Regions from separate parts of the Paenibacillus sp. MCAF9 genome, predicted to be linked through region 1. Evidence: riboswitches for the same ligand, from Rfam matches in the RefSeq annotation. Region 1 holds a riboswitch; each other region holds the start of a gene.

Region 1 (2,267 bases):
TACCGGTTGCTTGCCATAAACAGAACCCGTAACGCCATCAACACTCATATTGACAGAAATAGGTTGTTTAATTTCCTCTAAACGATGCCATACCGTTTTCTGATATTTAATATCAAGTAAAGCAACAAGTGCCTGCTCAGTCGCCATTCCATTAGATCCGCCACTAAGTAGGTATTTAAATGATCCATCCTGAAGCTGGAACAAAGAGAAAGAATCGAGTACCGTTTTACCATTCACTGTCCAGGCATCAGACAAAATATCTTCGCCAATGGCCGTTATTCCGGTCACTACAGTGGATAGACTATTCGAGTTATTGTTGCTAAACATAATATGTTCTTGGTTTAGCTTTATCGTTTGTAAATAATTTTTCACTCTTTCAATTGCCGCTTGAACAGCACTATCGTCCTGATAGTTTCCAAGTGCTAGCAGACCCATCCCTGACATATCTGGATCAGACTTCGATCCGAAGTAAGCAAAGCCACCATCAGCCAGTTGCTTGCTTAGTAAAAAATCTACTGCTTTTTTCTTAGCAGCTGCATCCCATTTCCCAACGTTGCTGCCTAGCTTTTCGCCAGTATCAAGTGCAAGCATTGCCCACATATGTTTGTTTGTTGAACCAATTGCTCCCGTAGCAGCATCTTGCTGCGATGCCAGCTCGGCATACAGATTGCGATCTGTTTCCCACGCATGAGCAGGATCTTCGCCCATAGCAAGCAATCCGAATATGTAACGGATATGCTCAGTTCCTCCATTATCCGGTTTTAGTACCGGATTTGTAGGCTCCTGTGTCTCCCAGCTTGGCAGCTGCCAGTTGCCGTCGTTCAAATTCACGCCCGCGCCCCAAAGCGCTACGATTTCCACCCACGATGTCAACGGCTTTTTCTTGTTTTTATAATACTCAACCGTCTTATCAATCATCTCATTCAATGAAGCATTCGCAGAATGATCTGCCGCTTTACCTACTTGAGGTGCAAATAAAGTAAACACCAATACAAAACTTAAAATAGCAGGCAAACTCTTTTTCATAAATCTCTTAAAATTAAGCAATGTTTTCTCTCCCTTTAATCATTTTTGGCAACAAAAAAACATCTTTCCGTTTGTGGAAAGATGTTTGGATAAACACGTGCGCATGGAAGCATAGGAATCCACCTATTGCAAAAGCACGAATAAACATCTCCCTCCCATCCTCGTGAGAAATATAGAGCGCTCCTATGGCAGGTCTCCTGGCTTCGCTTCATTGCTTAGACGATCTCCTTCCCGTCATGATATGACAGTGGACAACATGATCGTCTGCTCCGCGATACAGTGGCGGGACCGCGTCGGATTTTGACCGAACTTCCCTATTAAGCTGCTTGTGAATGATAGATTCACGGCAGCACCATATTAGCTATTCTATGAAATTGTAAGTGCTTGTTTTGTGAATTGTATCAAATTTGAAAGGATTAGACAAAGGTTCTGACCGTTTTTTTTCAACTTGTACGATTCCCTATTCGATTTCATGCGCCTATGACTAGTATTTCATCATAAATCTACTTCAGCTCCAAATTACTCAATTTTGAATCTCTTAATCGAGCGCTGAAGCTCCTCCGAAAGCTCATTTACAGATGAAGCAAGCTGCTGCGTTTCAGCTGCGAGCTGATTTTGCCGCTCAGTGTCTGCTGCCGATTGCGCAGCATGAGTTGAAGTATCCTTGGCTACCTGCGCCATCGATTCAACGGAAGCGCTCACTTCCTCGCTGCCTGCTGCCATCTCCTCCGTTGAAGCAGATACGTCTTCAATTTGGGAGGCTACAAGGCGGGATTCCTTCCATATCGTGTCAAAAGATACCTTCAGCTCCTGAACGATGAGTAATCCTTGTTCCATTTCTTGCTCTCCTGCAGTGACCGCGCCAACAGCATCGGCAGTCAAGGCTAGCACCTCATTAATCGTTTCTTCGATATGGCCCGCATGAGCCGAAGCCTGTTCAGCCAGCTTTCTCACTTCACTTGATACTACTGCAAATCCACGGCCATACTCTCCTGCATGTGCCGCTTCTATAGCAGCGTTTAGAGCGAGCAAATTCGTCTGATTTGCAATAGCAGCAATCGTGCCTGCCATCTCTTGGATTTCGGATGAGCGCTCATTAAGCTGCCCGATCACTCTTGATATCGAAGCCGTTGCCGCGCCAAGCCGCTCCATTTGACCAACCGCATGATCCGATTTTTCATGGCCCAGCTCCGCTGCTTGCAGCATATCGTTCGACGCTTCCGACATTTGGCTCGAGGAGT
Region 2 (2,267 bases), on a different contig from region 1:
TAAAAATGATGAAAGCAGCGCTTTCGGAAAATGGGAAGCGTACTAAAGGTAGGAGCTGAGCCGATGAGTTTGTTTGATTTGACGGGTAAAACAGCTGTCGTCACAGGTGCAGGGCGCGGACTTGGAGAAGCGATTGCGCTTGGATTAGCACGAGCGGGTGCGGATATCGCGCTTGTCACGAACCAAACGCCTGCTGACAAAACGGCAGCAGCGATAAGAGAGCTTGGACGCAAAGCGATTACAATTCAGACCGATATTGCTGACCGAACGAAGCTTGCTGGAATTGTTGATCGTACAGTTGAAGAACTGGGACGCATCGATATTTTGGTCAACAACGCGGGTATCATTCGCCGGACGCCAGCTGCAGAGCATAGCTACGAGGACTGGCAGGATGTACTCGACGTTAACTTGAATTCTGTATTTCTCCTTTCCCAGCTGGCTGGGAAACATATGATTGAACAGGGCTCAGGGAAAATTATTAACATTGCGTCGATGCTAACCTTCCAAGGCGGAATTAATGTTCCGGGCTATACGTCCAGCAAACATGCCGTTGCCGGTCTTACCAAAGCGCTTGCCAGCGAATGGGCAGCTAAAGGCTTGCAGGTAAATGCGATAGCCCCAGGCTACATGAGTACAGACAACACCGAAGCGCTTCGCGAGGATCCTGTTCGCAGTGCTCAAATTTTGCAGCGCATACCAGCGGGACGCTGGGGGACATCGCAGGATTTGATTGGACCAGCGGTGTTCCTAGCCTCTTCAGCTTCTGATTATATGAACGGCCATATCTTGGCTGTTGATGGCGGTTGGCTGGTTAGGTAATTGTATAAAAAACCAATAAGGCTTTCCTTTTGCAGCGCAGGCTGCTTGGAGGAAAGTCTTTTTTTGATATTATAATGATTTCCATTGTATGGTTATTATTTTGCGTGTATAGTTATTCGTGATCCTAAAAAATGCGATCAACAATTGAAATAAGTGGAAATAGGTGCTCTTGCGGTATAGCTTGAGCTTAAAAGGGAAGTCCGGTGCAAAACCGGCGCGGTCCCGCCACTGTAACAGAGGAGTCTAAGCGCTAACGCCACTGATCTAAACCGGTTGGGAAGGCAAGCTTACGATGATGATTCTGGAGCCAGGAGACCTGCCTATTTGAACGACACTGATTTTACCTACGGGAGATAGGGAGGTGTTAAGACAGAACCGTTGTTTATTAAAACGCCGGGCGTCTTTACCTTTGCTTCTTTAAGGTAACGACGCTCTTTTTTGTGCTTTTATTTCATGATAATTACATTTATTAGGAGGAAATATGAACGTGAGCAAACTGCAAAACAGTGTACTTGGATATCCGCGTATCGGCGAAAATCGGGAATGGAAAAAAGCGCTTGAAGCTTTTTGGAAAGGTGATTTGGACGAAACGGTATTCCTTCAAACGCTTGAAAGCATTCGCCTTAACAACCTGAAGCTGCAAAAGGATAAAGGAATTTCTTTAATCCCTGTTAATGATTTTACGTTGTATGATCAAATGCTGGATACTGCAGCGATGTTTGGCCTTGTGCCAGAGCGTTTTTCCTACGATGGAGGTCCTGTTCCCGTACAGACCTACTACGCAATGGCGAGAGGGACACAGGAAGCACAAGCCTGCGAGATGACCAAATGGTTTAATACCAACTATCACTATATCGTGCCGGAACTTGCGGGTGCTGCACCGGTACTGACGGAAAACCGTCCGCTGATTGCATACCGCGAAGCCAAAGAAAAGCTTGGCATTGAAGGTAAACCTGTCATTATCGGTCTATACACCTTCCTCAAGCTGTCGAAGGGCTACGATGCCAAGCAGCTTCCGCAGCTTATTGAGCAGTTTATACCGCTTTATGCTCAGCTGCTTAAGGAGCTTGAGCAAGAAGGCGTACAATGGGTGCAAATCGATGAGCCCATCCTTGTTACTTCGATTTCTGAGGAAGAGATGCAATGGGTTGAATCTATTTATGCAAGGCTGAACCAAGCAGCACCAGCGCTTAACATCATGCTTCAAACGTATTTTGAAGCGGTTGAGCATTATGAAGCTGTAGTTGCTCTGCCGGTACAAGCGATCGGTTTGGATTTCGTTCATGGCTTAGTGCAAAACTTGAAGTCGCTGGAGCAATTTGGTTATCCGAAGGATAAGCTCGCTGGTATCGGACTTGTAGATGGACGCAACATTTGGCGCTCAGACTATAAGCAAAAGCTCGAATTGCTGCAAAAGCTTTCGGCATACATTCCAGCTGAGCGCACGA
Region 3 (2,267 bases), on a different contig from region 1:
ACGATACAAAGGCTAATAAAATGCACAATAAAGAGAGCATCATCGTCACACCATATAAAATAGCTTCCAGCGTGATCGGCTGATCCATAAAATAAAATAAAATATGCCGCCCGCGATGAGAAAACAGCGGGTTGAGAACAGCAACCAAACCGCCCATTAGAACATAATAAGGAAGCAGCTTAAGCAGCCGCTTCCCTTCGCCATGAATGACAATAATAACCGTAATCGCAGCAAGTGACGTCAATAAGAAAACAGGATGAAATAAGAGCATGCCGAATGTAATGACTCCAGCATAATAACTGAAGCTCGTAACCGGATGTACCGAACCGAACGCACTATTCATCGAATTTTGCTCCTATATCCTCGCCAAGATCAGTCGTGTACAACCATTCAATAACATCGCCTTCATTAACCTTGTAAACCCCAGCGCCCTTGTTAGGAAACTCACCGTTTACTCGGTACATCCAGCCGCTCTTCGCGCCCAAATCGAATTCGTAAATATTGTCGATGCCTTCGATATAAGCACCGCCTTTAACACCTCTGTATTCCATTTGTATTTTGTTTTTTCTCGTAATTTTCTTCAATACATCAAGAACGGTATCATCCTTCTTGAACTCTACGACTGTTGGAGCAAGCACCGTTCCCGTATCCTTGTCCGCGACAATTGAAATCGTAACCGTCTGCACAGGATTCGGCGTTGCAACAGGCGTGACGGGCTTTGTCGTAGTCGTACCATCTGTTTTGTTTGGTTTCGCAGAAGCAGTAGGCTTCGTTTTTGGATCATCCAATTTCGGCTCATTTGTCTGCTTCGGCTTCGGGGAAGGCGTAACTTGCTTATCGCCAGCGTTGTCAGTTGCCTTCGCTTGATCTTTATCTTCGCTAGGCAACTGCGTTGCCTCTGCCGTTTCTGATGCTGAAGTACTCGTTGGCTGCTCATCAGCGGCTTTCTCCGCTTCTTTTCCCACTTGTCCTTCGTTGCTGGTTTGCACTTGATTGGTATTGGAATTAACGTTTTGTGCCGGACTGGCACAGCCAGCTAATAAACCAATAAACAGCCATAGGATGATTAAGCTTGGTAACCATTTCTTGCAAATCTTTGCCATCGTCTGTTTTCTACTCCTTTTTGTCTCATTCACACAAACCTTAACAATAAAAAAAAGACCCCCTTCTATTAGGGGATCTGCATGTCGAATGTAAGAATAGCAACCGTATATAACTAAAATATATGATGCGTCCTGCAAAACGATTACGCCTCCACATTCTTTACCCCCGAAGAATGAGAAACAAAATAAAAAAGGCAGGTTTCCTGGCTCGTGCGTCAACGCGATTCTCACACCTTCCCATCCTTGAATCGGACAGTGGCATTTGCAGAGAATCACTCTTCACATACAGTGGCGGGACCGCGCCGGCATTGAACCGGACTTCCCTATTAAGCAAACAAAAGCATGCTTTTGTTTGCACCTTCTCTATTCAATTATGCGATTATTTAATCAATCATATCGGGATTGCTGGGGTTTGTCTATATGGGATTTGAATGATTCGATCGCAAATAGCAGCTGCATCCTCTTGATCATGGGTGACGAACATACACGTAATTTGGGCTTTGTGAAGCAAACGCTTCAGCTCCTCCCGAATGCTTTGCTTTAAGTGAGAATCCAAACTGCTAAATGGCTCATCCATCAACAGCATCAAGGGAGACGGGGCAAGCGCACGAGCAAAAGCAACACGCTGCTGCTGACCTCCGCTAAGCTCATGCGGATAACGCTTGACGAAATCATTTAACTGTATCAGCTCCAGCATTTCATCCAGCCGTTTGAATCTATCTTTTCTTGATAATCGATGTAAACCAAATAATATATTTTGACCGACAGTCAGATGAGGAAACAATGCATAATCCTGAAACACCATGCCTATGCCGCGCTGCTCAGGCTGAATAAACTGCTGATCATCTACTAAAACCCTGCCGCCAGCGGCAATACGTCCCGAGGCAGGAATCTCAAGCCCGGCAATAATCCGCAGCAGCGTGCTTTTCCCGCAACCGCTTTGACCAAGCACTCCAACAACTTCACCCTTCTGCATTTGCATCGTAAAGTTTTCTAATACACTCTTTTTCCCATTATCATAGCTAAAAGAAACGTTAGTCAGCTCAAAAAAGTTCATCTGGATTTCTTCTCTCCCAACCAATGATAAACAAAAACAGTTGCCATTCCCACCGTGATTATGAATAAAGACGGTACCGAAGCTTGATGAATTTGCTCATCGCTTGC

Evidence for each region. A riboswitch is a leader RNA that binds a small molecule or an ion and turns the genes downstream of it on or off. The one in region 1 is predicted to bind cobalamin.
Region 2: another riboswitch for cobalamin. It lies ahead of metE (5-methyltetrahydropteroyltriglutamate--homocysteine S-methyltransferase); the one in region 1 lies ahead of AB4Z45_RS20605 (DUF4430 domain-containing protein).
Region 3: another riboswitch for cobalamin. It lies ahead of AB4Z45_RS20050 (DUF4430 domain-containing protein); the one in region 1 lies ahead of AB4Z45_RS20605 (DUF4430 domain-containing protein).

Annotation. Positions count from the first base shown of each region.
Region 1 covers NZ_JBFREL010000014.1:124,148-126,414, reverse strand. The annotation lists gene AB4Z45_RS20605 (DUF4430 domain-containing protein) at 1-1,047, opposite strand, end outside; cobalamin riboswitch at 1,197-1,398, opposite strand; gene AB4Z45_RS20600 (methyl-accepting chemotaxis protein) at 1,546-2,267, opposite strand, start outside.
Region 2 covers NZ_JBFREL010000004.1:298,258-300,524, forward strand. The annotation lists gene AB4Z45_RS09360 (DeoR/GlpR family DNA-binding transcription regulator) at 1-59, shown strand, start outside; gene kduD (2-dehydro-3-deoxy-D-gluconate 5-dehydrogenase KduD) at 64-819, shown strand; cobalamin riboswitch at 964-1,157, shown strand; gene metE (5-methyltetrahydropteroyltriglutamate--homocysteine S-methyltransferase) at 1,307-2,267, shown strand, end outside.
Region 3 covers NZ_JBFREL010000013.1:111,127-113,393, forward strand. The annotation lists gene AB4Z45_RS20045 (energy-coupling factor transporter transmembrane component T) at 1-343, opposite strand, end outside; gene AB4Z45_RS20050 (DUF4430 domain-containing protein) at 336-1,103, opposite strand; cobalamin riboswitch at 1,280-1,480, opposite strand; gene AB4Z45_RS20055 (ABC transporter ATP-binding protein) at 1,495-2,160, opposite strand; gene AB4Z45_RS20060 (ABC transporter permease) at 2,157-2,267, opposite strand, start outside.